DNA from 3 places in the Janthinobacterium sp. SUN120 genome. Region 2 is predicted to be linked to each of the others. Evidence: predicted binding sites of a transcription regulator. Region 2 holds the regulator's gene; each other region holds the start of a gene.
The links. Region 2 encodes sigma-54, which starts transcription at its own class of promoters, with help from an activator protein. Its sites were predicted from a motif close to TGGCANGNAANCTGCTTT; they were not measured.
Positions count from the first base shown of each region.

Region 1: a site for sigma-54 is predicted at 6,502-6,519, ahead of O0879_RS20975 (PEP-CTERM sorting domain-containing protein). Genes of this name have one in related genera too.
Region 3: a site for sigma-54 is predicted at 3,006-3,023, ahead of O0879_RS18475 (beta-propeller fold lactonase family protein). Genes of this name have one in related genera too.

Region 1 is NZ_JAPUBW010000004.1:74,658-84,264, forward strand. Features, by position in the region: gene mscL (large conductance mechanosensitive channel protein MscL) at 1-355, opposite strand, end outside; gene petA (ubiquinol-cytochrome c reductase iron-sulfur subunit) at 770-1,378, shown strand; gene O0879_RS20935 (cytochrome bc complex cytochrome b subunit) at 1,381-2,793, shown strand; gene O0879_RS20940 (cytochrome c1) at 2,830-3,594, shown strand; gene O0879_RS20945 (glutathione S-transferase N-terminal domain-containing protein) at 3,715-4,326, shown strand; gene O0879_RS20950 (ClpXP protease specificity-enhancing factor) at 4,466-4,978, shown strand; tRNA gene O0879_RS20955 (tRNA-Thr) at 5,005-5,080, shown strand; gene O0879_RS20960 (dodecin) at 5,300-5,506, shown strand; gene O0879_RS20965 (hypothetical protein) at 5,547-5,858, opposite strand; gene O0879_RS20970 (hypothetical protein) at 6,021-6,395, shown strand; gene O0879_RS20975 (PEP-CTERM sorting domain-containing protein) at 6,607-7,596, shown strand; gene O0879_RS20980 (LytR C-terminal domain-containing protein) at 7,666-8,748, opposite strand; gene O0879_RS20985 (type II secretion system F family protein) at 8,760-9,607, opposite strand, start outside.
Region 2 is NZ_JAPUBW010000006.1:188,828-198,434, reverse strand. Features, by position in the region: gene O0879_RS25365 (monovalent cation:proton antiporter family protein) at 1-1,183, opposite strand, end outside; gene O0879_RS25360 (KpsF/GutQ family sugar-phosphate isomerase) at 1,292-2,302, shown strand; gene O0879_RS25355 (HAD hydrolase family protein) at 2,302-2,835, shown strand; gene lptC (LPS export ABC transporter periplasmic protein LptC) at 2,878-3,489, shown strand; gene lptA (lipopolysaccharide transport periplasmic protein LptA) at 3,515-4,096, shown strand; gene lptB (LPS export ABC transporter ATP-binding protein) at 4,096-4,851, shown strand; gene O0879_RS25335 (RNA polymerase factor sigma-54) at 4,856-6,334, shown strand; gene raiA (ribosome-associated translation inhibitor RaiA) at 6,404-6,766, shown strand; gene O0879_RS25325 (enoyl-CoA hydratase/isomerase family protein) at 6,895-7,980, shown strand; gene rapZ (RNase adapter RapZ) at 7,981-8,844, opposite strand; gene hprK (HPr(Ser) kinase/phosphatase) at 8,960-9,607, opposite strand, start outside.
Region 3 is NZ_JAPUBW010000003.1:111,887-121,493, forward strand. Features, by position in the region: gene proW (glycine betaine/L-proline ABC transporter permease ProW) at 1-835, shown strand, start outside; gene proX (glycine betaine/L-proline ABC transporter substrate-binding protein ProX) at 845-1,903, shown strand; gene O0879_RS18465 (acyl-CoA-binding protein) at 2,042-2,296, opposite strand; gene O0879_RS18470 (FKBP-type peptidyl-prolyl cis-trans isomerase) at 2,496-2,852, opposite strand; gene O0879_RS18475 (beta-propeller fold lactonase family protein) at 3,050-4,021, shown strand; gene O0879_RS18480 (polysaccharide deacetylase family protein) at 4,032-4,886, shown strand; gene O0879_RS18485 (sterol desaturase family protein) at 4,883-5,923, shown strand; gene O0879_RS18490 (EI24 domain-containing protein) at 5,923-6,750, shown strand; gene O0879_RS18495 (molybdopterin-binding protein) at 6,782-7,567, shown strand; gene O0879_RS18500 (transglycosylase domain-containing protein) at 7,932-9,607, shown strand, end outside.

The DNA.
Region 1 (9,607 bases), on a different contig from region 2:
GCGCCGGCGCGACCGGTTCGCTGCGGCGGGCCTTGTTCATCAGGCGCACCATCTGGAAGATGATGAAAGCCAGAATGACGAAATTGAGCAAAATGGTGAGGAAATTGCCGTAGGCCAGCACGGCGCCCGCCTTTTTCGCTTCCACCAGGGTCAGGGTCGTCGCCTGGCCATTCAGGGGCAGGTAGTAATTGGCGAAATCGAGGCCGCCGAAAATGCGGCCGATGGGCGGCATGATCACGTCTTGCACCAGGGAATCGACAATCTTGCCGAAGGCACCACCGATAATGACACCGACCGCCAGATCGACGACGTTACCCTTCATTGCAAATTCTTTAAATTCTTGCATCATTGCCATGAAATTTCTCCTTCGGATATGTATAAAAAACATGCCGATCATACTATTGATTCCCGGGCACACCAACTTGTGGTTGCCGGCGAGACCAATTCCGGCACAGCCGGGCGCATCTAGTTCGAAAGAACTAGCCACCTCCTGCAAAAGTATATAAATTATGGTACAAGCAACGTTTTTGTTTTATTCGTTGTTTGCTTCACTTATAATTTGCGGTTGCCAGAAGCGGCTTTTTCGCTTCCGGATAATCAACAAGAAACTGGCATGGGCTGCGCCATAGTCCGAAGTTCCGCAGGGATGTTGCCACTTTACCGTACAAAGATGCGGGTTGCGGCAATCAGTGGGAAAGAGCTTCGGCGACGGGTTTTTCGCGGCTGCCACTCATAATAAAGATTCGCATTTTGACTGATTGGGGTTTGCATGAGTAACGAAAAGCAGGTCGATTCAGGCCGTCGCGGCTTGCTCGTCGCCACGTGCGCGGCGGGCAGTGTAGTTGGATTGGCAACCGCGGGAGCCTTGGTAAGCACCTTCCAGCCGTCGGAGCGCGCGAAAGCGGCTGGCGCGCCGGTCGAAGTAGACATCACCACCTTGCAACCCGGCGAAATGCGCACCGTCGAATGGCGCGGCAAGCCGGTCTGGATCCTGAAGCGCACGCCGGAAATGATCGCGTCGCTCAAGCAAACCGATGGCAAGGTCGCCGATGCCAATTCCCAACGCAATCCCGCCGAATTCACGCCCGAATACTGCATGAACGAGGCGCGTTCCATCAAGCCTGAAATTCTCGTCGCCGTCGGCATCTGCACCCACCTGGGCTGCTCCCCTTCCTCGAAATTTACCCCCGGCCCGCAACCGTCGCTGCCCGATGACTGGGAAGGCGGCTTCCTGTGCCCTTGCCACGGCTCCACCTTCGACATGGCTGGCCGCGTGTTCAAGAACAAGCCGGCGCCGGACAACCTGCAAGTGCCGCGCCATATGTACCTGAGCGACACCAAATTGCTGATAGGTAAAGACGAGAAAGGCGAGGCTTGATCATGGCTGCTTTCAAAGAAACGAAATTCCCGGCAGACGCTCCCGTCGCCGAAAAAGCGCTGGGCTGGGTCGATGACCGCTTTCCCCTGACCAAGCTGTGGAACGACCAATGGGGCAAGTACTACGCCCCGAAAAACTTCAACTTCTGGTACATCTTCGGTTCGCTGGCCATGCTGGTGCTGGTACTGCAGATCGTCACCGGCATCTTCCTGACCATGCACTACAAACCGGATGCGGCCCTGGCCTTCAATTCCGTCGAGTACATCATGCGCGAAGTACCGTGGGGCTGGCTGGTGCGCTACATGCACTCGACGGGCGCCTCGGCCTTCTTCATCATCGTCTACCTGCACATGACGCGCGGCCTGCTGTACGGCTCGTACCGCAAGCCACGTGAACTGATCTGGCTGTTCGGTTTCGCCATCTTCCTGTGCCTGATGGCCGAAGCGTTCTTCGGCTACCTGTTGCCATGGGGCCAGATGTCGTACTGGGGCGCACAAGTAATCGTCAACCTGTTTGGCGCCATCCCGCTGATCGGCCCTGACCTGTCGCTGTGGATCCGCGGCGACTACGTCGTTTCCGACGCGACCCTGAACCGCTTCTTCGCCTTCCACGTGATCGCCATCCCGCTGGTACTGCTGGGCCTGGTTGCAGCGCACTTGATCGCCCTGCATGAAGTCGGTTCGAGCAATCCGGACGGCATCGAAGTGAAGGAAAACCTGGGCGCCGACGGCCACCCGGTCGATTCGATTCCTTCGCACCCGTACTACACCGTGCACGATTTGTTCGGCGTCTCGATCTTCCTCGTCATTTTCAGCGCCGTCGTCTTCTTTGCGCCGGAAATGGGCGGTTATTTCCTGGAATACAACAATTTCCTGCCAGGCGATTCGCTGAAGACCCCGCTGCACATCGCGCCAACCTGGTACTTCACGCCGTTCTACTCGGTGCTGCGCGCCACCACGGCCGACTTCATGTACGTGCTGATGGGTGTCGTGGCTGCCTACGTGGTGTTCATCTGGCTCAAGTCGCGCCTGTCGACGACGGTCAAGTCTGCCATCGCCGGCATCGCCATCGTCGCCATCATCGGCATGCTGCCGCAGGTGCTGGACGCGAAATTCTGGGGCGTGGTGTTCTTCGGCGGTTCCGTCGTGATCCTGGCCTTCCTGCCATGGCTCGACCATTCCCCGGTGAAATCGATCCGCTACCGTCCGAACTGGCACAAATATGTGTACGCCATCTTCGGCCTGTCGTTCCTGATCCTCGGCTACCTCGGGACCCAGGCGCCAACGGATACGAAGACCATCGTGTCGCAAGTGTGCACCCTGATTTACTTCAGCTTCTTCCTGTTGATGCCATGGTGGAGTGCAATGGGCAAGTTCAAGACCGTGCCGTCGCGTGTGACGTTTCACCCGCACTAAGCCGCTCTCACGCCACGCTCAAAGGACATACATCATATGAAGATTGCAAAAAAACTGCTCGCCATCCTGGCCCTCGTGCCCGCCATGGCTCTCGCCAGCGAAGGCGGCTTTCCGCTGGACAAGGCTCCTGACCGCCAGACCAACATGGCAGCGCTGCAGCATGGCGCCAAATTGTTCGTCAATTATTGCCTGAATTGCCACGCCGCCGTATCGATGCGCTACAACCGCCTGCGCGACCTGGGCTTGACGGAAGACCAGATCAAGCAGAATCTGTTGTTCTCCGGCGATAAAGTCGGCGACTTGATGACGACGAGCCTGGCACCGCAGGACGCCAAGGCCTTCTTTGGCGTCGTACCGCCGGATTTGTCGGTAATTTCGCGCGCGAAATCATCTTCCGCTGGCACAGGCGGCGACTACCTGTATACTTACCTGCGTACGTTCTATAAAGACGACACTCGTCCGACCGGCTGGAACAACATGGTCGTGCCGAATGTTGCCATGCCGCATGTATTATGGGAATTGCAAGGTGTCCAGTCTGCCAAGTTCGTGGAAGAGAATGATCCGCACGAAGCTGGCAAGAAGATCCACAAATTTGCCGGCTTCGAGCAGGTCAAGCCAGGTACGTTGAACAAGATCGAGTATGACAATGCGGTAGCCGACCTGGTCGGCTACATGGAGTGGATGGCCGAACCGGCACAGCAAACACGCAAGCGCCTGGGCGTGTGGGTGCTGCTGTTCCTGTCGGTCTTTGCTCTGCTGGCATGGCGCCTTAACGCGTCGTTCTGGAAGGAAGTCAAATAAGTGAGGCGCCGGCCATAGGCCGGTTTATGCCTGTTTCTGCGTTGTCCGCATGAGTGGACAAGCGACCTGGGGTGAGCCGTTCGCGGCTTCACCCCCTTTGTTTCTAAGGAACTATAAAAAATGATGGTTCTCTATTCGGGTACAACCTGCCCATTTTCGCAACGCTGCCGCCTGGTCCTGTTTGAAAAAGGCATGGACTTCGAAGTGCGCGACGTCGACCTGTTCAACAAACCGGAAGACATTTCGACCATGAATCCGTATGGCCAGGTGCCTATCCTGGTCGAACGCGAACTGATCCTGTATGAATCGAACATCATCAACGAGTACATCGATGAGCGCTTCCCGCATCCGCAACTGATGCCGGCCGATCCGCTGATGCGCGCCCGCGCGCGCCTGATGCTGTTCAATTTCGAAAAAGAACTGTTCGTGCACGTGCACGTGCTGGAAAGCGAACGCGCCAAGAGCAACGACAAGGCCCACGACAAGGCACGCGCGGAAATCCGCGACCGCCTGACGACCCTGGCGCCGCTGTTCCTGAAAAACAAGTACATGCTGGGCGACGAATTCTCGATGCTCGACGTGGCTGTCGCGCCGCTGCTGTGGCGCCTGGACCACTACGGCATCGAACTGTCGAAGACGGCCGCACCGCTGATGAAATACGCCGAACGCATCTTCTCGCGTCCTGCGTACATCGAGGCATTGACCCCTTCCGAAAAAGTCATGCGCCGCTAAAGATAATCCCGGCAGGCCGCGCCTGCCGGGATATCTTGGGGCATATGTTAAAGTTGCTTTTTGCGCTGTCCCAGTCTTTTGAACTACCGGTGCGCCCGCCTCATGCTGACGGGGGCGCTCCCGCCTCACCGTGCCTACCATGTCTGAAATCTCAACCAAACCTTATATGCTGCGCGCCATCTACGAGTGGTGCACCGACAGCGGCTACACGCCTTATCTCGCGGTCAAAGTCGATTCGCGCACCACGGTACCGATGGAATACGTGAAAAAGGGCGAAATCGTGCTCAACATCAGCTTCGGCGCCACCAGCGGCCTGAAGATGGACAACGACGCCATCCGCTTCCACGCCCGCTTTGGCGGCGTCTCGCGCGAAATCTACGTGCCGGTCGACAACGTGATGGCCATCTACGCCAACGAAAACGGCCAGGGCATGGCCTTCGAGCCCGTGCTGGGCAACGATGATCCGGATGCGCAACCGACGGACAGCCCCGCCTCCGCCGACGTCCCGCCGCCCGTGCTCGCCCCCGCCGCCAGCGGTCCCACCCTGTCGTCCGTGCCGACCGGCTCCCCCGAACAACGCGACAGCGCCACGCCCGGCGACGACGAGCCACCAAAAAAAGGCGGCCGTCCGACCCTGACACGCATTAAATAGCGTATAATTCGCAACGCGCAGTTTTTGCCGACTTAGCTCATTTGGTAGAGCAGTTGATTTGTAATCATCAGGTGGCCAGTTCGAAACCGGCAGTCGGCACCAGAATTCAGCAGTAAATCAAAGGGTTACCCGCTTCGGCTGGTAGCCCTTTTTTCTTTTCCCACGCCTGCGGAAGCCATCCGGAACACGGACACGCATCGTCATCCAGGCTGATGCATTGCTGCACCGCGCCATGACGTCCCGCACATTTAGGCGCAAGATGAGCACGTGCTTGCGCAAAGCAGGCTCCCGATGTCTGGCTTGCCTACCTGGGGAAATATCATGTCCGCACACACTTACAAGCTGATCGAACTGGTCGGCACGTCGACCGAGAGCAGCGATCAGGCGATACGCGATGCCATTGCCAAGGCGGCGCTGACGGTCAAGCACATGGACTGGTATGAAGTGACCGATTCGCGCGGCCATATCGTCGATGGCAAGGTGGCGCACTTCCAGGTCACGCTGAAGGTCGGCTTCCGGCTCGAATAAAGGGATCGAGTAAAAGGATCGAGTAAAGCGAGCGGCGCGCTCAGCGCCGTCCGGCCGCTCCCCGGCTCTCCAGCCACTCCCGGCCGCCGGCCTCCAGCGCGGTCTCGATGACCTTGTCCGGCAAGCTGTAGACGGTCGCCCAGCTGGCGCGGCCATCCTGCGTGTTGGCGGGAAAACTGTGCGTTTCGATCGGCCAGTGGTATTTGCGTTTCAATGCCTTGACGATGGCGGCCAGCGAGACGCGGCCTTGCAGCGGTTCGGCGCCGGACTGGTCGCGGTTCGACAGCAGCACGGCCAGGACCTGGCCGCGGCCCGTGCGCGCGCCGGGGAAGGTGGGGGTTTTGTTTGCCATGGCCTATTTTACCGGGCAATGATCGGACGAGAGGCGATGTGCCGCACCTTTGATACGGCGCAAGCGCCGCAGCGGCTTTGCGTCCACGATGGGCATTTCGCCAGGCGTGCCGGCGCCCCTCCGGCAGCCTGGGCCTATCATCATGGGGCACAGGAGCCTATCATGCACAGCCTGAACATCCACGCCATGCAATGGCAACCCGTCGCCGATATTTCCGCCGTCAATCCGCTGCTGCCCGACGATCTCGCCTGCTTTCGCGAGCTGCGCGACGTGCTGCAACGCTACGGCGCGCTCGACCGCTTCGGCATTTCCCTGATCCACCGCCATTTCGACATCGCCGACGACGAAGAGCTGATGGAGTACACGGATGCGGAAGCACGCATCTTGACGGTCAAACCTGTCAAGAAAAGCGACATCGACTGGAACCACACGACGATTACCAACTGGAAATTGACGGAAGGCGAGGAAGTGGCGCGCATCGGTTGCGGTTGCGCACGCAATTCGGGCGGCCACCTGGGCTATCACCGGGGCACCTGAGGCGGGCCGACGGCGCCCGCCAAGCGGCGTCGGCCTTTCTTACACTTCACTTCATCCAGCTCAGTCCGCTTTGCGCAAGCACTTGATTTCTTGTGATATTTTTGTGTGGCACGCAAGCTGCTTATCCCTGTCTACGAGATGAATCCAGGCAAGTCATTCTGGATTCTTTGTCCCCCGGATTTTCCGAGACTGACCACGACAAGAGGCTGCGATGAACGTTGATCACACACGAAGCAAGACCCTGGGCTGGCTGGGCGCACTGGCGGCGGCGAGCCTGCTGGCCAGCGGCCAGGCACAGGCCGGCGCGTACGGCCTGGCCGTCAATGAGTTGAACAATTTCCGCATCACCACCAGCGCCGGTGCGCTGTCGCTGGCCGGCGCCAACCGCAATGCCAGCGACAGCGCTTTTTTCGAAGGCGGCGTAGCCGTCAATCCGCGCGCCGTCAATACGGGCCCGGCCGCCAACGCCGACGTGCTGCAAGTGTGCTCGGGCGGCGGCTGCAGCGGCTTGCCGCAAAACCACTACGCGCCCAGCCCCAGTTCCACCCTGGAATTTGCCCGCGGCGATGCGCATGCCTTCGGCAACATGCTCAATGGCGGCGCCAGCGTGAGCGCCGTGGCGGAAGCACAGCGCAACACGATCGGCGCCGCCACGGCCACGGCCGGCGACACGCTGACCGGCTCCGTCAACCTGACCCTGTCGAGCGCCGGCTTCATCACCTTCAGCTTCATGGGACGGCGCGACCTGCGCACCAGCGTGACGACCATGGGCGACAAGTCGAACGTGTCGATCATGGATATCTTCAATATCTCGTGCAACAGTTCCAGCCCCGCCGGCTGCCTGTCGCACGCGAACGCCGATGGCGTGATCTTCCAGTTCGCGCCCGATGGCGATGCCAACAATGGCAGCGACATCAATGGCAACCATGGCGCCGGCAGCCTCGACCCGTTCAGCCTGAACATGACGGCCGGCACCAACGACCCCGCCACGGGGCGCGCCTTCACGAATGGCTTCGCGATGTTTTCCCTGACCTCGAATTTCGCCCTGCCGGCCGGCAGTTACACCCTGAATTTTTCCAAGTCCACGCGCACCGATATCGTCGTCATCGATCCGCCGCTTGCGGTACCGGAGCCGGGCACGCTGTTCCTGCTGGGCATGGGATTGGCGGCCCTGGCTTTTACGCGGCGCCGCCAGCCGTAATCATCCGCAGCATGAAAAACACGCGGCGCCCGCCAAGGCGCCGCGTTTTTCTATGCCGCTCAAGACGTTTTAACCGAGCCGTGCCAGCGCCTGGCGCGCCAGCTGCAATTGCTGCACATAGTAACGGTGCAGCATGGCCGGATCGCTCAAATCGCGCCCCAGTACCAGGCGCAGCTCGCTGGCGGGGCAGTCGCCGGCCTGGGTTTCTACTTGGGTTTGCACCTGCGTTCCCAACTGGCGCGCCAGCTGGCGCGCCGCCTGCTCCTGCGCGGGCCGGTACTCGACGCGCGTGCGCGCCACCTGGAAGCCGGTTTCATTGGCCAGGCGCACCACTTGCACGGGAGCGCCGGCCAAGCTGCGCGCCAGGGCGGCGGCCAGGCCAGGCACGCCGTTGCCATTCACAATTTCCAGGCGCGGGCGGGGCGAGACAGGAGCCGGCATGGACCGCCCGGCCGTGACAGCGGGCACGCTGCGCACGGCGGCCGGCACGCGCTGCAAGCGGGCCATGCCGTCGCCTTGCGTGATCTCGATGCGCGCCATGGCGGGCGCATCCGGCAGCGGCGCGGCCGCGGCCGCGGGCGCGCCCGGCGGCGGCGCCGCGTTGCGCAAGACGGCCATGTCGCTCCGTAAATCATGTTCCTGCAGGCTCTGCGCCTGGCGCCGCATGACGGCCGCGCGCGCGTGCTGTCCCAGCCGTTCGAGCACTTGCGCCAGGTGCTGCCAGGCCAGCGCATTGAGCGGATCGAGCAGACACGCCTGTTCCAGCGCAGTCAACGCTTGCGCATCGCGCCCGCGCAAATAGTAGGCGCGACCGAGATTGCTGAACAGATACGCCTGTTGCGGCTGCGGCGCACCGGCTTCCTGCGTCAGGGCCAGCCATTGGGCGATCGCCGCGTCGTGCTCGCCCCGCTGCGCGTACAGCACGGCCAGGCCGTTGCGCGCATTCACATGGCGCGGCGCGGCGCGCAAGGCTTGCGCATAGGCCGCTTGCGCGGCCGGCAAGTCCCCCCGCTCGAAATGCTGGCGCCCCGCCGCATAGGCGGCATCGGCGTCCGGCCACTGCGGCAGCGGCGCGTGGGCCGGCGGCGTGGTACAGGCGGCCAAGCCCAGGCAGGCGCAGGCGGTGGCCAGGCGGGAAATCGTCAAGCGCATGGTAGCTCCTTTCAGCGGTTGGCCATGGCCGGCACGAGCACGCGATAGACTTCGATCACGGCCGGCCCCATGAGCACCAGCATGAGGGTGGGAAAGACGCAAAAGATCAGCGGGAACAGCAGTTTCAAGGCGATCTTCGCGGCAGCCTCCTCGGCCAGCAGGCTGCGCTTGCCGCGCAGGTTTTCCGAGTGCACGCGCAGCGAATCGCCCATGCTGGTGCCGAAGCGTTCCGACTGGATCAGCATGGCGACGAGGGTGTCGACATCTTCCACGCCGCTGCGCAAGGCCAGGTTGCGCAGCGCCTTTTCCTTGGAAAAGCCGGCGCGCATTTCCATCAGCACCAGTTGCAATTCCTGCGCCAGCACCACGCTTTTGATGTGGATTTCGCCCGACACCTTCACCAGCGCGCGCTCCAGGCTCAGGCCCGCTTCCACGCACACGGTCAGCAAGTCGAGCGCGTCGGGGATGTTTTCGAAGATGTCGCGCTGGCGCCGCTTGGCCGTGCTGGCCAGCACCAGGTTCGGCAGGTAATAGCCGACGGTGGCGCTGACGCACAGCAGCAACAGCAGCACGCTGCGCAGCTGCGCCGCCATGGCGCTGGCCGCATACAGCCCCAGCACGGTGGGGAACAGCAGGGCCAGCACGGTCTTCGCGGCGAAGTACAGGCCCGGCGCGCTGGCCTGGCGCCAGCCCGCGTTCATGAAGCGCGTGCGCAGCGGCGAGCGCTCCCAGCCCTCTTCCGGCAGCGACAGCTTGCTGAACGGCTGCGCCACGCGCGCCACGCGCTCCACCCAGCCCGTGTCGGCCACCGCCTCGCTGGCGGCCGGCGCCATGGCACCGAACAGGCGCTGGCGCAAGG
Region 2 (9,607 bases):
CGTTGGCCGCCAGTTTCATGACGATGGCGTCGGACTTGGCGATGAGGAAGGGCGCCACCAGCATCGACAGCACCATCGACGCCAGCACCACCTGCACGACGAACGGGTCCATCAATTTGATGCCGCCGGCCAGGTTCAGCAGCACGAAGCCGAATTCGCCCGCCTGCGCCAGGCCCAGCCCTGTGCGCAAGGCAACGCCGTTGCTGGAGCCGAACAGCCGGGCCAGGCCCGCGATCAGGGCGAATTTCAGCAGCACGGGCCCGCACAGCAAGAGCAGCACCAGCCACCAGTTGTCGAGCACCACGCGGATATTGAGCAGCATGCCGACGGTGATGAAGAATAGGCCCAGCAGCACGTCGCGGAAGGGCTTGATATCCTCTTCCACCTGGTGCTTGAATTCCGTCTCGGAAATGAGCATGCCGGCAACAAAGGCCCCCAGGGCCAGCGACAATCCTGCCCGTTCCGTGATCCACGCCGCCCCCAGGGTAATCAGCAGCAGGTTGAGCATGAACAATTCCTGCGAGCGGCGCTTGGCGACGATGGTCAGCCAGCCGCGCACCATCTTCTGGCCGATGAACAGCAGCAAAATGAGCACGACCAGGGCCTTGCCGCCGGCCCAGGCCAGGGTTTCGGCCAGGTTGTCCGAATCGCGGGTGAGGGCGGGAATCAGGATCAGCAGGGGCACGACGGCCAGGTCCTGGAACAGCAGGATGCCGATGATCTTACGGCCGTGTTCGCTTTCCAGTTCCAGCCGCTCCGTGAGCATTTTCGAGACGATGGCCGTCGACGACATGGCCAGCGCGCCGCCCAGGGCGAAGGCGGCTTGCCAGCTCAGGTGGATGTAGGCGGACAGGTAACGGGCGACAAACCAGCCGAAGACGACGGTGGCGATGATGGTGGTGACCACCTGCGCCATGCCGAGGCCGAAGACGATGCGCCGCATGGCGAGGAACTTGGGAAGAGAAAATTCTAGCCCGATGGAAAACATCAGGAAGACGACGCCGAATTCGGCCAGGGTGTGGCTGGCCTCGTTTTCCGCCGCCAGGCCCAGCGCGTGGGGGCCGATGACGATGCCGACGGCCAGGTAGCCCAGCATGGGCGGCAAATGCAACATTCTGAAAGCGACCACGCCCAGCACGGCGCTGCCGAGTAACATCAGGGTCAGTTCAAGCGAGGAAAACATGGGTTGCCCGGTACGGTCAATGGAAATCGTTGTTTGTTGTGACTGGCAAGTTTTTTGCTTTCCTAATTCGTTTATACTTTGGGCATGAGTGTAACCCATGAAAAAACAATGCTGAAAGCTTTTGATCGAATTGACATGCAAGCGACGACCGAGCGCGCTGTCGCGCTGGCCCGCACCACCTTGCAGATCGAGTCCGACGCCATCGTTGCGCTGCATGCGCGCCTGGCCACGGACGACAGCGTCGGCCGCGCCGTGGCGATGTTGCTGCAATGCAAGGGAAGAGTCGTCGTCTCCGGCATCGGCAAGTCCGGTCACATCGCGCGCAAGATTGCCGCCACCCTCGCTTCCACCGGCACGCCGGCCCTGTTCGTGCATCCGGCCGAAGCGGCCCATGGCGACCTGGGCATGGTCACCTCGGACGATGCTTTTATTGCCATATCGTACTCCGGCGAATCATCGGAACTGATGGCCATCATGCCCGTCGTCAAGCGCATGGGCGGCGTGCTGATTTCCATGACGGGCAAGCCCAATTCGAGCCTGGCCCAGCTGGCCGACGTGCACCTGGATATTTCTGTTGAGAAAGAAGCCTGTCCGCTGAACCTGGCGCCGACGGCCAGCACCACCGTCACCCTGGCCCTGGGCGACGCGATCGCCGTGGCCTTGCTCGACTTGCGCGGCTTCAAGGAAGAAGATTTCGCCCGCTCGCATCCGGGCGGCGCCCTGGGCCGCCGTTTGCTCACGCACGTGCATGACGTCATGCGCAGCGGCGAACGCGTACCCAAGGTGCCCGTGGACGCTTCCTTGCTGCAGGCGCTGGAGGAAATGACGAAGAAAGGCATGGGCATGACGGCCGTCGTCGACGCGGACAACCGCCCCGTGGGCGTGTTTACGGATGGCGATCTGCGCCGCATGTTCGAGCGCGTGCAGGATTTCACGCAAGTGGCGATCCGCGACGTCATGCATGCGCAGCCGCGCAGCATCGCGCCCGAACGCCTGGCCGTCGACGCCGTGGCCGTGATGGAGCAGTTCCGCATCAACCAGATGCTGGTCGTCGATGCCGACGGCAAGCTGGTGGGCGCGCTGCATATCCATGATCTGACGCAAGCGAAGGTGATCTGATGGACAGCGTGGCGGACAACCTGGCGCGGGCGGCCAAGGTCAAACTGATGATCTTTGACGTCGATGGCGTGCTCACCGACGGCAGCCTGCATTTCGGCCCGGACGGCGAGATGATGAAAACGTTTAATGTGTATGATGGCCTGGGCATCAAGCTGCTGCAGGAATCGGGCGTGCAGACGGCCATCATCAGCGCGCGCCGCTCGGCCATCACGGCGCGCCGCGCGCAAGACCTGGGCATTACCCATGTGCACCAGGGCGGCCACGACAAGCTGACGCCGTTTCGCGAATTGCTGGCGCTGACGGGCTTGACGGAAGAGCAATGCGGCTATATCGGCGACGACGTCATCGACGCGCCCATCCTGAAACGCGTGGGCTTTGCCGTCAGCGTGCCGGGCGGGCGTCCGGAGGCGCAGGGCCTGGCGCACCATGTGACGCAGGCCGGCGGCGGTCGCGGCGCGGTGCGCGAGATCTGCGAATTCCTGCTGCGCGCCCAGGACAACTATGCGCGCGTCATGGCGCCGTTCCTGGAGTGAGGCGCGCCGCCTCGCCAGTGACCTTTGAAAGAGTGAAGCCCTATGCGTAAGCCAGGAGGCGCCCATCGCTGGCGCATGATTTTTACCGTGCTGGGCGCGGTTGTCGTCGCGCTGGGCAGCTTTTGGCTGCTCGAGGTGATGAACAAGAATGGCCAGGACATTACGGCCAGCAAGCATCTGGATGAACCTGACTATTTCATCACCAATTTCAGCCTGGTGCGCATGGATTTGACGGGCAAGCCCAGCTATATCGTGTCGGGCACCAAGCTCACGCATTATCCGCTGGACGACTCGTCCGATATCGACCAGCCCTTCGTGCGCAAGCTCACGCCAGGCATGCCGCCGATGAACATGAATGCGGAACTGGCGCATATCGACCAGGATAATACCCGGCTGCAACTGCACCGCAAGGTCGTGATCGACCGCGTGGCCAGTCCGAAGGCGCAGAACCTGACGGTCAAGACGGAAGCGCTGACGGTGTTCCCGGACGAGGAAAGAATGGAAACGGATGTGCCTGTCGATATCCTGACGGGCGCCTCGCGCATCAATGGCGTCGGCATGAAGGCGAATAACGCCACCGGCGTCGTGGAAGTGCAGAATGCGCTGCGCATGGTCCTCCCGCCGAAACCGCGCCCGGCCGCGGCGGCAAAATGACAGAATGAAACAAGGAAACCATATTATGAAGAACATCTTGCTGTTGACCGTATTTTCGCTGGCCATCATGGGCGTGGCGCATGCCGAGAAGGCCGATTCCGAGAAGGAAGCCGTCATCACGGCACGCAGCGGCCACGTCGATGACATCAAGCAGGTGCGCACCCTGACGGGTGACGTCGTGCTGGTCAAGGGTACCCTGACCATGAAGGCGGGCCGGGCCCTGATCACGGAAGACCCGCAAGGCTACCAGTTCATCACCTTCTGGGCCGATCCCGGCAAGCTCGCGACCTTCCGCCAGAAGCGCGATGGCGCGGGCGACCTGTGGGTCGAAGGCGAAGCGGAGCGCGTGGAATACGACAACAAGACGGAAGTGGTGAAACTGTTTTCCAGAGCCAAGCTGACGCGCCTGGAAGGGGCGAAAGTCACCGATGTGGCCAACGGCGCCTTCATCTCGTATGACAGCCGCAAGGAAGAATTTGCGATGGAAAATTCCAACAGCGGCACCAGCACCGCCGATGGCGGCAGCGTGCGCATGGTGATCCAGCCGAAGACCAAGGCGCCGGCAGCGGAGAAAGCGCCGGCCACGCCCGCGCCAGGAAAGAAATAATGGAAAATACACGTTGCGGCAGCACCCTGATCGTTCGCGGGCTGCAAAAAACCTATGGCAAGCGGCAAGTCGTGCATGATGTCTCGCTGCAAGTCGAATGCGGCGAAGTGGTGGGCTTGCTGGGCCCGAACGGCGCCGGCAAGACCACCTCGTTCTACATGATCGTCGGCCTGGTGCCGTCCGATGGCGGCAGCATCGATATCAGCGGCGTGGATATCTCCAGCCTGCCGATCCACCGCCGCGCACAGATGGGCCTGTCCTACCTGCCGCAGGAAGCGTCCGTCTTCCGCAAGCTGACGGTGGAAGACAATATCCGCGCCGTGCTGGAAATCCAGACCGTCGAAGGCCGTCCGCTGACGAAGGCCGAGATCGAGGAACGGCTGGATAAATTGCTGGCCGACCTGCAGATTGAAAAGCTGCGCGAGAACCAGGCGCTGTCCCTGTCCGGTGGCGAACGCCGCCGCGTGGAAATCGCCCGCGCGCTGGCCACCGATCCCCGTTTCGTGCTGCTCGACGAGCCGTTCGCCGGCGTCGATCCGATCGCCGTGATCGAGATCCAGCGCATCGTGCGTTTCTTGAAGGAGCGCAATATCGGCGTGCTGATTACCGATCATAATGTGCGTGAGACGCTGGGTATTTGCGACCGCGCCTACATCATCAACCAGGGCTCGGTGCTGGCGTCGGGACGCCCCGACGACATCATTGCGAACGAGTCGGTACGCCGGGTCTATCTGGGCGAACACTTCCGCATGTAAGCCAATGAAACAATCATTGCAGCTGCGCACTTCGCAGCACCTGGCACTGACGCCGCAGTTGCAGCAATCGATACGCCTGTTGCAATTGTCTACCCTGGAATTGCACCAGGAATTAGAGCAATTGCTGACGGACAATCCCTTGCTCGAACGCCTCGACGATCCGCTCGACCGTTCGCTGCGCCTGCTGTCCGACGGGGCCTTGAGCTCCACGGCCGCACCGGCCGAAGGGCCGCCCCAGCCACCAGGCCAGGAGGCGCCCGCAGCGCCGGCCGAAGCGGAAGCGTTTGACGGCGAGGGTGGCGACAGCCCGGCCGCCGCGGATGGCGGCGACAGCGACTGGAGCGAGGCGAGCCGGGGCAAGGCGCCCGACGACGAAGATTCGCGTCCGCAATTGGAGGCTCATCACTGCACGCTGCGCGAACACCTGATGGAGCAGATGCGCGTGACGGTGCTCGAATTGCGCGACCGCGCGCTGGTCGAGCTGATCATCGACGCGCTCGACGACAATGGCTACCTGGAAGAGTCGCTCGACGACATCCTGGCGCGCCTGCCGGAAGAGCTGGAAATCGACGCCGACGAGATGCGCACGGCCTTGTCGCTGCTGCAAAGTTTCGATCCGCCGGGCGTGGGCGCGCGCAACGCGTCCGAATGCCTGGCCCTGCAAATCAAGCGCTTGCCGCACATCGCCATGGTGACGCGGCGCATGGCCCTCGTGATCGTGGAAAAGCACCTGGCCTGGTTTGCCCAGCGCGATTTCAACAAGCTGAAAAAAGCCCTCGATTGCGACGATGAAGACTTGCGCGAAGCGCAGACGGTGATTCGCCAGTGCAATCCGCATCCGGGCGCCGTGTTCGCCTCGGACGTCTCCGATTACGTGGTGCCCGACGTCGTCGTCAAGCGCGCGCGCAATGGCTGGCAAGTCACCCTGAACAACGACGTCATGCCGCGCCTGCGCGTCAACGCCATGTACGCCAACTTGCTCAAGCAGGGCAAGGGGGAGGGCGCCATGGGCGCACAGTTGCAGGAAGCCAAGTGGCTGATCAAGAATATGCGCCAGCGCTTCGACACGATCCTGCGTGTGGCGCAGGCGATAGTAGAAAGACAAAAGAACTTTTTCTCGCATGGGGCCGTTGCCATGCGCCCCCTTGTGCTCCGTGAAATAGCTGATACACTGGGTTTACACGAGAGTACTATCTCGCGGGTAACAACTCAAAAGTACATGCTGACCCCGCACGGCATGTTCGAGTTGAAATATTTCTTTGGTAGCCACGTCGCCACCGAAGCGGGGGGCGAAGCGTCATCGACGGCGATACGGGCATTGATCGTGCAACTGACAGGAGCAGAAGACCCTAAAAATCCTTTATCCGACAGTAAGATTGCGGACATGCTGGGGGAACAAGGCATGGTGATTGCGCGACGTACTGTTGCCAAATACCGGGAAGCATTAAAAATTCCGCCAGTGAGCCTGCGTAAGTGTTTGTAAGTTTTTTTCGGTTCCTCTGCGGGCCGGATAGGATGGACCGCACGAACCCGATCATCTTTAGGAGTGTGTATGAATCTCACCATCAGCGGACATCATCTCGAAGTGACACCAGCCATCCGTGAATACGTACAAACGAAGCTGGAGCGCGTGAAACGTCATTTCGATCAAGTCATCGATATCGCCGTGATTCTGACCGTGGATAACCTCAAAGAGAAAGAAAAACGTCAAAAGGCTGAAGTCAACCTGCGTTTGAGCGGCAAGACTGTCTATGTGGAAAGCTTGGCGCACGACCTGTACGCCGCGATCGATACCCTGATCGACAAGCTCGATAGGCAAGTGATGAAATACAAAACCAAAGTGCAAGGGCACGGTAAAGAGGCGATCAAGCATCTGCCAGACAACTCCGAGGAAGAAGCCGTCGTCGCCGTCTAAGGCCACCCGCTTCCAGCAGTTGTGATCAACTAAGGGCGCACATTGCGCCCTTTTTTGCGCCCAGCGGAACGCAATGTTCCCCGCGCAGGTATTAGAATATTCGCACTTTCACTTCTTTCTAGCCTGCCATGAGCGACTTCGTCCAGACTTCCATCCGCAACCGCACCGGGCACATCGTGCTCGACCGTCCGAAAGCCTTGAATTCCCTGTCGCTGGAGATGGTGCGCGCCCTGAGCGCGGCCCTGCTGGCCTGGCGCGACGATCCGCAGGTGGACGCCGTCGTGATCCGCTCCAGCAGCGATAAGGCCCTGTGCGCCGGTGGCGACATCCGTTTCTTTTACGATGCGGGTCTGGCCACGCCGCAAGGCGGCAGCGCCCTGCTGGAAGATTTCTTTACGGAAGAATATGCTTTAAATCATTTAATTCATTTCTACCCGAAACCGTATATCGCCGTGATGGATGGCGTGGTGATGGGCGGCGGCATGGGTGTGGCGCAAGCCGGGCCAGGCAACCGCTTGCGCATCGTGACGGGCCGCACGCGCATGGCCATGCCGGAAGTCAATATCGGCCTGTTTCCGGACGTGGGCGGCAGTTATTTCCTGTCCCGCCTGGCCGGCCAGCTGGGCCTGTACCTGGGCTTGACGGGCTTGACGATCAACGCGGCCGACGCCCTGTACACGGGCCTGGCCGATGTCTACCTGCCCGAAGCGCAGATGGGGGCGCTGCTGGACCTGTTTGAATCGACGCCGGGCGAGGCCTTGCCTGTGGCCATCAAGGCGCTGGCGGCACCATTCCAGGCCGAGGCAGGCGTTTCTCCCCTGGCCACGGCGCGCGCGGCGCTGGACCGCCATTTCAGCGCGGGTTCGGTGGCGGCCATCATGGCTTCGCTGGCGCAGGACGACAGTGCGTTCGCCACCAAGGCGCTGGCGGCCATGCGCCTGCGTTCGCCCTTGATGATGTCGGTGACCCTGGAGTTGCTGCAGCGGGGCGCCCACCTGGGCGTGGCCGATTGCCTGCGCCTGGAGCGCACAGTCGTGCGCCACAATTTCGAACATGGCGAAGTGCTCGAGGGCGTGCGCGCGCTGGTGGTCGACAAGGACAATGCCCCCCGCTGGAATCCCGCCAGCCTGGACGAAGTCGACGCGGCCATGGTGGCGCGCTTCTTTGCGCCCGTCTGGCCGGCTGCGGCGCATCCGCTGCGCCACCTCGATTAACTAGCTGCGCTCGCGGTGGCGTAGAACCACGCGCTCGTTGGGTCCGAAATATTGCGCCAGCCGCTCCGCCATGTACACGGAGCGGTGCTGGCCGCCCGTGCAGCCGAGGGCTACCGTCAGGTAGCTGCGGTTGTCGGACTTGAATGATGGCAACCATTTCTCGATGAAGGCGCGGATGTCGGCCAGCAGTTCCAGCGCGCTGGGCTGCGCGTCGAGGAAGGCGATCACGGGTGCGTCGCGTCCATCGAGGGGGCGCAAGGCCAGGTCGTAATAGGGATTCGGCAAGGCCCGCACGTCGAAGACGAAATCGGCATCCAGCGGCACGCCCAGCTTGAAGGCGAACGATTCGAAGAACAGGGTCAGCGGCGCGCGTTCGGAGGCGACGATATCCTTGATCCAGGCACGCAGCTTGTTGGCGCTCAGTTCCGACGTGTCGATCACATGGCCCAGCTGTTCGATGGTCGACAGGCGTTCGCGCTCTTCCGAAATGCACTCGATCAGGGTGCGGCGGCTGGCCGGATTCTGGTTCGGACGCAATTCGTGCGACAGCGGATGGCTGCGCCGTGTTTCCGAGAAGCGGGCCACCAGCGAATGCGTGGTGGCTGTCAGGAACATGACCTTGACGTCGTGCCCCTGGTCGCGCAGCAGGGCCACATTGTGCGGCAGGCTGGTCAGCGACTCGGCGCTGCGCGCATCGACGGCGACGGCCAGTTGCGGTGTACCTTCGTCGAGCAGGGTCTGCACCAGGCTGGGCAGCAAGGCCGGTGGCAGGTTGTCGACACAATAGTAACCGGTATCTTCCAGCACATTGAGCGCGACGGATTTACCGGAGCCGGATATTCCGGTGATAAGGACGATATGCATAACCCGATCATACAATAAAGACCGGCGCTCCGCTCCCAAGGCAACTATCTTTACAAATTATTGCAATTTCGACTGTAGTATTGGTTAAACAAAAGAGGGCGTGCTTCTTGCAACGCTAGTCGCCGCTCATTGCCAAACGTTGCCGTTCCATGAACTCCTGCAAGGTATCGATGCCGCGCAGTTGCAAAATCGTATTGCGCACGGCCGCTTCCAGCAGCACGGCGATGTTGCGGCCGGCGGCGACGGGGATGACGACCTTGCGCACAGGCAAGCCCAGCACGTCTTCCGTGGGGAACAGGAAAGGCAGGCGCTCGACTTCTTCTTCCAGCGCGTTGCGGCGCACCAAGTGCACGATCAGCTTCAGACGCATCTTGCGGCGTACGGCCGTCTCGCCAAAGATGGCCTTGATATCGAGCAAGCCGAGTCCCCGCACTTCCAGCAGGTTTTGCAGCAGGGGCGGACAGCGGCCTTCGATCATATTGGGCGCGATGCGCGAGAATTCGACGGCGTCGTCGGCCACCAGGCCGTGGCTACGCGAGATCAGTTCCAGTCCCAGCTCGCTCTTGCCCAGGCCCGAGTCGCCCGTGATCAGCACGCCCACGCCCAGCACGTCCATGAACACGCCATGCATGATGATGCGTTGCGCCAACTTTTTCGACAGGTAGACGCGCAGGAAGTCGATTACTTGCGCGGCCGGCAGCGGGGTGGAGAACAGGGGGATGTTTTGCTCGTCGCAGATGGCGAGGATGTCGGGCGGCGTTTC
Region 3 (9,607 bases), on a different contig from region 2:
CGTGCTGTCCGGCGTGGAAGGCGTGCTGCTGGCCGCCCCGTCGCTGACGGTGATCGCCATCATCGGCTTGCTGGCATGGCAATTTACCAGCCGCACCCTGGCCGTCGGCACCGTGCTGGCGCTGCTGCTGGTGTCGATGCTGGGCATCTGGCCGGAAGCCATGACGACCCTGTCGCTGGTCTTGACGTCGCTGGCGTTCTGCCTGGCCATCGGCTTGCCGTTGGGCATTTTCCTTGCCAGCAGCGACCGCGCGCAGAATATCCTGCGCCCCCTGCTGGACGCCATGCAGACGACGCCCGCCTTCGTCTACCTGGTGCCCGTGGTGATGCTGTTTGGTATCGGTAATGCGCCTGGCGTGATCGTGACGATCATCTTTGCCCTGCCGCCGCTGGTACGTCTGACCAACCTCGGCATCCGCCAGGTACGTCCCGACCTGATCGAAGCGGCCCGCGCCTATGGCGCCTCGCCGTGGCAGTTGCTGACCCGCGTGCAATTTCCGCTGGCCATGCCATCGATCATGGCCGGTATCAACCAGTCGCTGATGCTGTCGCTGTCGATGGTCGTGATCGCCTCGATGATCGCCGTGGGCGGCCTGGGCCAGATGGTATTGCGCGGCATCGGCCGCCTGGACATGGGTCTGGCCACCGTGGGCGGCCTGGGCATCGTGTTGCTGGCCATCACCCTGGACCGCTTGACGCAAGCGATGGGCCAGCCACGCCGCGGCGTGCGCCACTGGTACCAGACGGGTCCAGCCGGTTTCGTGCTGCGCCTGGTGCGCGGCAATGCGGAGAAAAATAATGTTGAACAGCAAGTAACGCTGGCCAACGCACAATAAAGGATACACATGCATCAAATCGACAATTTTAAAGTGACGCAAAAATCGCAACGCAAGTTCCAGCTGTTTTCCGCCCTGGCGATCGCCGCCATGGCCCTGACCACCAGCCTGGCCATGGCGCAGACGCCGGCCGCCGCTGCCGATGCGCTGCCCGGCAAGGGCGTCAAGGTGCAACCGCTGCAAAGTTCGATCGCGGAAGAAACCTTCCAGACCATGCTGGTCGACAAGGCCCTGGAAAAGCTGGGCTACGACGTGCAGTCGATCAAGGAAGTGGAATATCCGACGGCGCATATCGCCATTGCCAACGGTGACGCCACCTTCATGGCCGTGCACTGGGACCCGATGCACAAGGATTTCTATAACAATGCGGGCGGCGACGCCAAGCTGTCGCGCACGGGCCAGTATGCGGGGCCTGCCGCGCAAGGTTATCTGATCGACAAGGCGACGGCGGAAAAGTACAACATCACGAATATCGACCAGTTGCGCGATCCCAACCTGGCCAAGCTGTTCGACCATGATGGCGATGGCAAGGCCGACTTGACCGGTTGCAACCCAGGCTGGGGCTGCGAAGCGCTGATCGAGAACCACATGGATGCGTATAAATTGCGCAAGACGGTGACGCACGTGCAGGGCAGCTATGCGGCCCTGATCGCCGACACCCTGGGCCGTTACAAGCGCGGCGAACCAATTTTGTACTACACGTGGACGCCGTACTGGGTCAGCGGCGTGCTGGTGCCGGGCAAGGACGTGGTCTGGCTGAAAGTGCCGTTCTCGGCTAATCCGGACAAGGTGAATACCCGCCTCGACGATGGCAGCGACTACGGCTTTGCCGTCAACACGGCGCGCATCGTGTCCAACAAGGCTTGGGCGGAGAAGAATCCGGCCGCGGCCAAGCTGTTCGAAGTGATGCAATTGCCCGTGGCGGACATCAATGCGCAGAACGAGCGCATGCGCCGCGGTGAAAACACGCAAGCCGATATCGCGCGCCACACGGCTGGCTGGATCAAGTTCCATCAGCAGACGTTTGACGGCTGGATCGCGCAAGCGCTGGCGGCGGCGAAAAAGTAAGTTTGCGGCTGAGATAGGCGTAAAAAAAGTGGCTACCGATTTGGTAGCCACTTTTGCATTTTCAGCCTGTTTTTGTGGTTTTTGGTGAGTTTTCAGCCGTTTTCGGCCTATTTCTCTGCAAAACAGGCGTTTTCAGGTTTAATCCTTCAAGTCTTCGATCAAGTCGATGTATTGCTGTTGCGCCTCTTCCTTCGAGGTGCCGGCCAGGGCCGCCCAGGCGTCGAACTTGGCGCGGTTGACGAAGTCGGTCATGCCAGGACGCTCGCCCGTGGCGTCGCCGCTCGACGCTTGCTTGAACAAGGCGTAGATTTTCAACAAGGTCATATTGTCCGGACGCTCGGACAGGGTCTTGGAATCGAGCTGCGCTTGTTCGAATTGCTCTTGTAAACTCATGATGGCTCCTGTGTGCTGATGGAATCGCTGGAAAAGTGCGGCAGGCCCGGCGGAGTGGCCACCGTGCGTGCTGCAGTGCCTGACATCATAGTGAAAAAAGCGCGCCGTGCATTAGAGGACACACTCAAAACAAAAACGCCGCCGCTGCGTGAACAGGGGCGGCGTCGGTACAGTCGCTTGAGCGCTGCGGAGTCGGTGCTTATACGCCCAGCAGTTCGACGTCGAAAATCAGGGTGGCGTTCGGAGGAATCACGCCGCCGGCGCCGCGTGCGCCATAGCCCAGTGCTGCCGGGATGATCAGCTGGCGCTTGCCGCCCACTTTCATGCCTTGCACGCCTTCGTCCCAGCCTTGAATGACGCGGCCGGCGCCCAGCGGGAATTCGAATGGATCGTTGCGGTCCTTGCTCGAGTCAAATTTCGCGCCGGCGCTGCCGTCGTCGTTTTGCAGCCAGCCCGTGTAATGCACGACAACATTGTTGCCGGCTTGCGCTTCAGCGCCTTCGCCAACGGTGGTGTCGATGTATTGCAGGCCGGAAGCGGTAGTGGTGGTGGTCATGATTATCCTTGTGTAGGCGATGAAAGCTTCAGATTGTAGAGCAATGAGTTGCAAAGCGCCATTCCAGGCCTGGCACGGGGAAAAAACGGAAATTACGGCGATGTGTGGCTGCCGGCAGCATTTAAGGGGGGATTTCACACAATAAATACAGTGTTCCACGTAAAATGCATGTTTTGTATTTAACAGTGATTTTTGCCATGTTCCGCAGTCTACGCCGCCTTGTTTTTTCCTCGCTGTGCCTGGTTTCCGCAATATCGACGGCGCAAGCCGAAGTGGTGGTGGTGCTCAATTCCCGTGATGCTACGGTGCAACTGCTGGACCAGAAAACCTATGCTCCCCTGTCCACCTTTGCCGTCGGCAAGGAACCGCACCATCTGATGGAAACGCCGGACGGCAAGTCGCTGATCGTCGCCAGTTCCGTTGGCAACGAGCTGATTTTCCTCGACCCCGTGTCGGGCCAGATCCAGCGCCGCATCAGCAACATCCTCGACCCGTACCAGATCGGCTTTTCGCCGGACCAGAAATGGTTCATCTCGAACTCCTTGCGCCTGGACCGCATCGACCTGTACCGCTACGACGGCAAGAACCTGACCCTGGCCAAGCGCATCCCGCTGCCAAAATTGCCCAGCCACATGGCGTTCACGGCCGACAGCACCATGGCTTTCATTACGCAGCAGGGCAGCAACCAGGTCAGCGCCATCGACCTGGCCACGCAAACGGTGAAATGGACCATGCCTGTCGGTCCGGCGCCAGCCGGCATCACGATGACGCCCGATGGCAAGCATTTGCTGGTGGGCATTATGGGCAGCGATTACGTGGAAGTGATCGACTGGCGCACGCAAAAGACCGTCAAACGCATCAAGGCAGGCGCCGGCACGCACAATTTCCGCGCGCTGGGCGACAACCGCATGACGTTCGTCTCGAACCGCGTGTCGAACACGATCAACATCATCGACCAGCAAACCCTGGAAAACGTGGGCACCATCAATGTGCCGGGCGGCCCCGATTGCATGGAAATCACGCCGGACGGCAAGACCATGTGGGTAACGTTGCGCTGGATCAAGAAAGTGGCCGTGATCGACTTGACCACGCGCAAAGTGATCAAGACCATCCCGGTGGGCCGCTCGCCCCATGGCGTGTACTTCGCCACCCACTCGCCGCGCATGTGATGAGCAGGTGATGATGAAACGCTTCATTTTCGCGGGCCACGCGCCCGCCATGCTGCTGTGCGCCAGCGCCATGCTGTCGCCCGCGCATGCCGCCGCACCTGCCGCCGTACCTGTTGCCCCAGTCGCATCTCCAGTTGCATCGCCAGCGCCGGCCGCCTGCAAGGGCACCATCTACATGACCTTCGACACGGGTAGCCAGTCGCAAGCGCAGCTGATCGCCGACGTGCTGAACAAACGCCATGTGAAGGCAACCTTCTTCCTGGCCAATGAAAAGACGACGCGGGGCGACTATTCGCTCGATGCCTCGTGGGCGCCGTACTGGAAAGCCCGCGTGGCCGAAGGCCATGCGTTCGGCACGCATACGTTTGACCACGTGTACTGGAAGAAGGATCTGCCCAACGGCTTGATCCAGGTCAAGCCCCAGTTCGGCAAGGATGGCGGCAAGCTGGCCTCCATCACGGATCAGCAGTTCTGCGAGGAATTGCGCCGCGTCGATACGCGCTTCCAGGAGCTGACCGGGCGCAAGCTCGACCCGTTCTGGCGCGCGCCGGGCGGCTACACGTCGCCGCGCACCCTGGCGGCCGGCAGCTCCTGCGGCTACCAGCACGCGGGCTGGGCGCCGGCCGGCTATTCGGGCGATGAATTACCCAGCGATAAGTATCCAAACGCCACGCTGCTGAAAAAAGCCCTGGCGAACTTGCGTAGCGGCGATATTTTCATTGCGCATATGGGCATCTGGTCGCGCAAGGATGCATGGGCACCGGCCAACCTGGACGCCTTGATTTCCGGCCTGCAAGACAAAGGTTTCTGCTTTGCCACCCTGCGCGAGCACCCTGCCTATGCGCAGAAGAAGGGCCAGCCATGATCGCCGCCGACATCGTCAGCTTCGTTACGCCCGTCATCGATGCTGTGGTCGACGCCTTTGGCGCGGCGCAAGGATGGCTGTTCCAGACGGTGGTGAACCCGCTCGTATATCACCTGGGCTTTGGCGAATTCACGGAAGAAGCGTTCGAGGGCACGGAGTGGCTGCTGATCGGCCTGTGCGAACTGGTGCTGCTGTTTCTCGTGCTGCGTCCGCTCGAAGCCTTGATTCCCGCGCAAAAGATGACGGACCCGCGCGCCCGCTGGAACGATTTTATCTATACGGTGCTGCACCGCATCGGCCTGTTTTCCGTCGTGGTGTTCTTCACGCTCGATCCGCTGATGGATGCATTGGCGGGCGCCTTGCGCTTCGACAATATTCATCCATTGAACCTGGAATCGCTGTTGCCCGGCATCAGCCCCTTGCTCAGTTTTATCATTTATTTTGTGATACTGGACTTCGTCGATTATTGCTACCACCGGGCCTCGCACCATTTCGGCTGGTGGTGGGGCTTGCACAGCCTGCATCACAGCCAGCAAAACATGAACTTGTGGAGCGATGACCGCAATCACTTGCTCGATGACTTCCTGCGCGACGTGGTGATGGCGCTGGTGGCGCTCGGCATCGGCGTGCCGCCGGGCCAATACGTGCTGCTGGTGTCGATTTCGCGCATTTTGCAAAGCTTGCAGCACGCAAATGTGAGGATACACTTCGGCCGCATCGGCGAGCGGCTCTTGATCTCGCCCCGTTTCCACCGCACGCATCACGCGATCGGCGTGGGGCACGAGTCGAAAGGCAAGGGCAGCATGGGTGGTTGCAACTTCGGCGTGGTCTTGCCGATTTGGGATATGCTGCTGGGCACCGCGAATTTCTCGGCGGGCTATGCGCGCACGGGCGTGCGCGACCAACTGGCCCGCATCGACAGCAACGGTGTCGGCCGGCCGGGGCGCAACTATGGCCGCGGTTTCTGGCAGCAGCAATGGCTGGGCCTGCGTCGCATGGTGGAATTTGCAAGAATTAAACGAAAAGGACGCCGTTGATGCGTAATGTGTTGAATTCGTATGGCCGTGCTTTCCTGTCGCAATTGCATGGCAGGATACTGCTGCTGAGCGTAGCGCCGTTCATCCTGTCGCTGGTGCTGTGGGGCGGCTTGCTGTACGTGGGCTTGCAGCCGCTGATCGACAGCCTGCATGCGTTGTTCACGCAGTACGATTTCTTCCGCACCAGCGGCCAGGTGCTGACCACCTTCGGCCTGGGCGTGCTGAAAGCCGTGATCGTGCCGCTGATCGCCATGTTCATGCTGCTGCCGCTGATGATCTTGACGGCGCTGATCTTCATGGGCCTGTTCGCCATGCCGGCCATCGGCCGCCATATCGGCGGGCGGCACTTTCCGCAACTGGAAAAGAAGCATGGCGGCAGCCTGCTGGGCAGCGTCGGTACTTCGCTGGCCACGTTTTTACTCTTTATCGTCGCCTGGGTCATCCTGCTGCCCCTGTACGCGTTTCCGCCGGCCGCCCTGGCGGGGCAAGCCGTGCTGTGGGGCTGGCTGACCTACCGCGTGATGGCGTACGACGCCATGGCCGATTACGCCAGCGTGGACGAGCGCCACGCCATCATGCGCACGCAGCGCTGGCCCCTGCTGGCCATCGGCATGGTCTCGGGCGCGGCCGGCGCCGTGCCGGGCTTGCTGTGGATGGGCGGCGCGATGTCGGTGGTGTTCTTCCCCTTCCTGGCGGCGTTCGCCATCTGGCTGTATGTGCTGATCTTCATCTTTACGGGGCTGTGGTTCCAGTATTACTGCCTGGAAGCACTGTCGCGGTTGCGGGGCGTACGCGGCATGACCGACGTGGCGCCGGCGGACGCTTGAGTATTTTTATCGAATTCTACGAGGAAGCTTCATGGCTATCGGATTGATCATCATCGGCGACGAAATCCTGTCGGGCAAGCGCACGGACCAGCATTTCCCGAAAGTGGTGCAAATGCTCAAGGCGCGGGGATTGCAGCTGAGCTGGGCGGAATACGTGGGCGACGAGCCTGCCCGCCTGGTGGCCTTGCTCAAGCGCAGCTTTGCCAGCGGCGACATCGTCTTCAGCTTTGGCGGCATCGGCGCCACGCCGGACGACCATACGCGCCAGGCGGCGGCCGATGCGCTGGGCTTGCCGCTGGTGCTGCATCCGCAGGGCAAGATCAATATCCAGCAGCGCATCACGGAAATGGGAGAAGAGGCGGGCGTGCCGGCCGATCTGAACTCGCCGGAAAACCTGCACCGCCTGAAAATGGCGGAATTTGTCGAAGGCGCCGAGCTGATTCCGAACCCGTACAACAAGATTGCCGGCTTTGCCGTGCGCGAGCATTACTTCGTGCCGGGCTTTCCCATCATGTCCTGGCCCATGATCGAATGGGTGCTGGACACGCATTACCCCCATTTGTTCAACCAGGTGCCGCATGCGGAACATGCCTTGCTCGTGTACGAAACGGCCGAATCCCTGCTGACGCCGCTGATGGTGCGGCTGGAAGCGGAGTTTCCGTTGATTAAGGTTTTCAGCTTACCCAGCGTGGGCGACGCGCAGACGCGCCGGCATATCGAACTGGGCGTCAAGGGCGAGCCGGCGCAAGCGGCGGCCGCCTTCGCGCAGATGTGCGCCGCACTCGATACCTTGCAGGCGGAATACACCACCATCTGACATGCAGCCAGCCCGGCGCCGGCGGCTTTTTTGCCGGCGTCCAGCCCGCCGTGCATCTATGTACGCAAGCGTACATTCCAAGACGTTGTTTTTTTGCGAAAATCTTCAATGAAGCAAGATTTTTGTGCGCGCTCGTCAGTCGTTTTCATGCCGATGTGGTGGAATGGTGAACAGGGGCCTTGCGCGTCAAACGCGGGGTCGCCTGCCTGTGCAGTAGCGTGTTTTTTCGATTTACCGGTATGGACATCATGTTAAGCAAGCTTTGTTGTGACCGGCCCTGGCTGGCCCTCGTCTTATCCCGCGCGGAGCGGTATCGCTGCCGCATTTCCCGCGCCGTCCAAACCCAACCTTACCCCAGCATCCCATGAAAGACACAGGCGTCAATCTGGCCGCGCAAGAGCGGCCCCCCTCTGATCCAGCTGCCGAGGCGCCGCCGCCGGCGAGCCCGCCGAAGAAGCGCCGTTCGCGCATCTGGCCCATTTTTGCCATCATCCTGCTGGCGCTGATTGCCGGCGTGGCCTGGTTCGTCATGCGCGAAGTGCGCACGTCGGCCCTGCAGGCGGAATTTTTCACGCGCCTGGACCGCCAGCTGTCGTTCAAGGTCGAGCCCGGCCCCGCACCGGCGGGCGCCATCCGCTATCCGCAGCACGGCCCGTATGACGAGCGCCTCGGCTATGCCAGCTTGCCGGATTTTATTAGCAAGCTCAATGCGCGCGACTATGAAGTGACGGCGCAGGCGCGCATGTCGCCGAAAATGGTGCAACTGATCGACCGGGGCATCTTTGCCACGTATCACGAGAAAAACCGCGCGGGATTGAGCATCCTCGATTGCCGCGCCGCACCCCTGTTCGCGGCCAGCTATCCCGAGCGTATGTTCGACGGCTTCGCCGAAGCGCCGCCCGCGCTCGTGCAAAGCCTGCTGTTCATCGAAAACCGCGAATTGCTCGATCCGGGCACGCCCGAGCGCAATCCGGCCGTGGAATGGGACCGCCTGAGCAAGGCGATTCTGGACAAGGCGCTGAACCTGTTCGGCGGCCACCGCGGCGGCGGCGGCAGCACGCTGGCCACGCAAATTGAAAAATACCGCCATTCGGAAGACGGCCGCACCAGTTCCATGCAGGACAAGCTGCTGCAGATGCTGTCGGCCAGCCTGCGCTCGTACCAGGATGGCGAAAACACCATGGAAGCGCGGCGCAAGATCGTCGTCAATTACCTCAATACCGTGCCGCTGTCGGCAAAGAGCGGCTTTGGCGAGGTCAACGGCATCGGCGACGGCATGTGGGTCTGGTATGGCCGTCCATTTGCCGAAGTGAAAACTTTGCTCAAAGGCAATATGGACCAGCCGGGCAGTGCGCTCGCCTACAAGCAGGCGCTGAGCTTGCTGATCGCGCAGCGCCGTCCCTCGCATTACCTGGTGGCAGGCGGCGCCGATCTGGAAGAATTGACCAACAGCCATCTGCGCCTGCTGGCGCAAGCGGGCGTGATCTCGCCGCAGCTGCGCAATGCGGCCATCGCCGAGAAGCTGCGCCCATCGACGGCCTCGGGCGTGCAATCGGAAGCGTCGACCTCGTTCGTCACGCGCAAGGCCTCGAATGCCGTGCGCAACCACCTGGCCAGCATGCTGGGCGACCCGCGCTTGTACAACCTCGACCGTCTCGACCTGAAAGTGGTCAGCACGCTCGACGCGCAGGCGCAAAACGCCGTCACCAAGGTCTTGCGCGAGCTGCGCGACCCGGAAGTGGCGAAAGCGGCCGGCTTGACGGGCAAGGGCATGCTGGGCAATGGCGACCCCGCCAATGTGGTCTACAGTTTTACTTTGCTGCAAAAGGGCGAACAAGCCAACTTGCTGCGCGTGCAGACGGATAACTACGACCAGCCGCTCGACATCAACGAAGGCGCCAAGCTGGACCTCGGTTCCACGGCCAAGCTGCGCACCCTGGTGACGTACATGGACATCATCGACCAGTTGCACCAGCGCTACAGCGGCATGGGCGCCGCCGAACTGGGCAAGATTGCCGTCGATCCGAAGGATATGCTGTC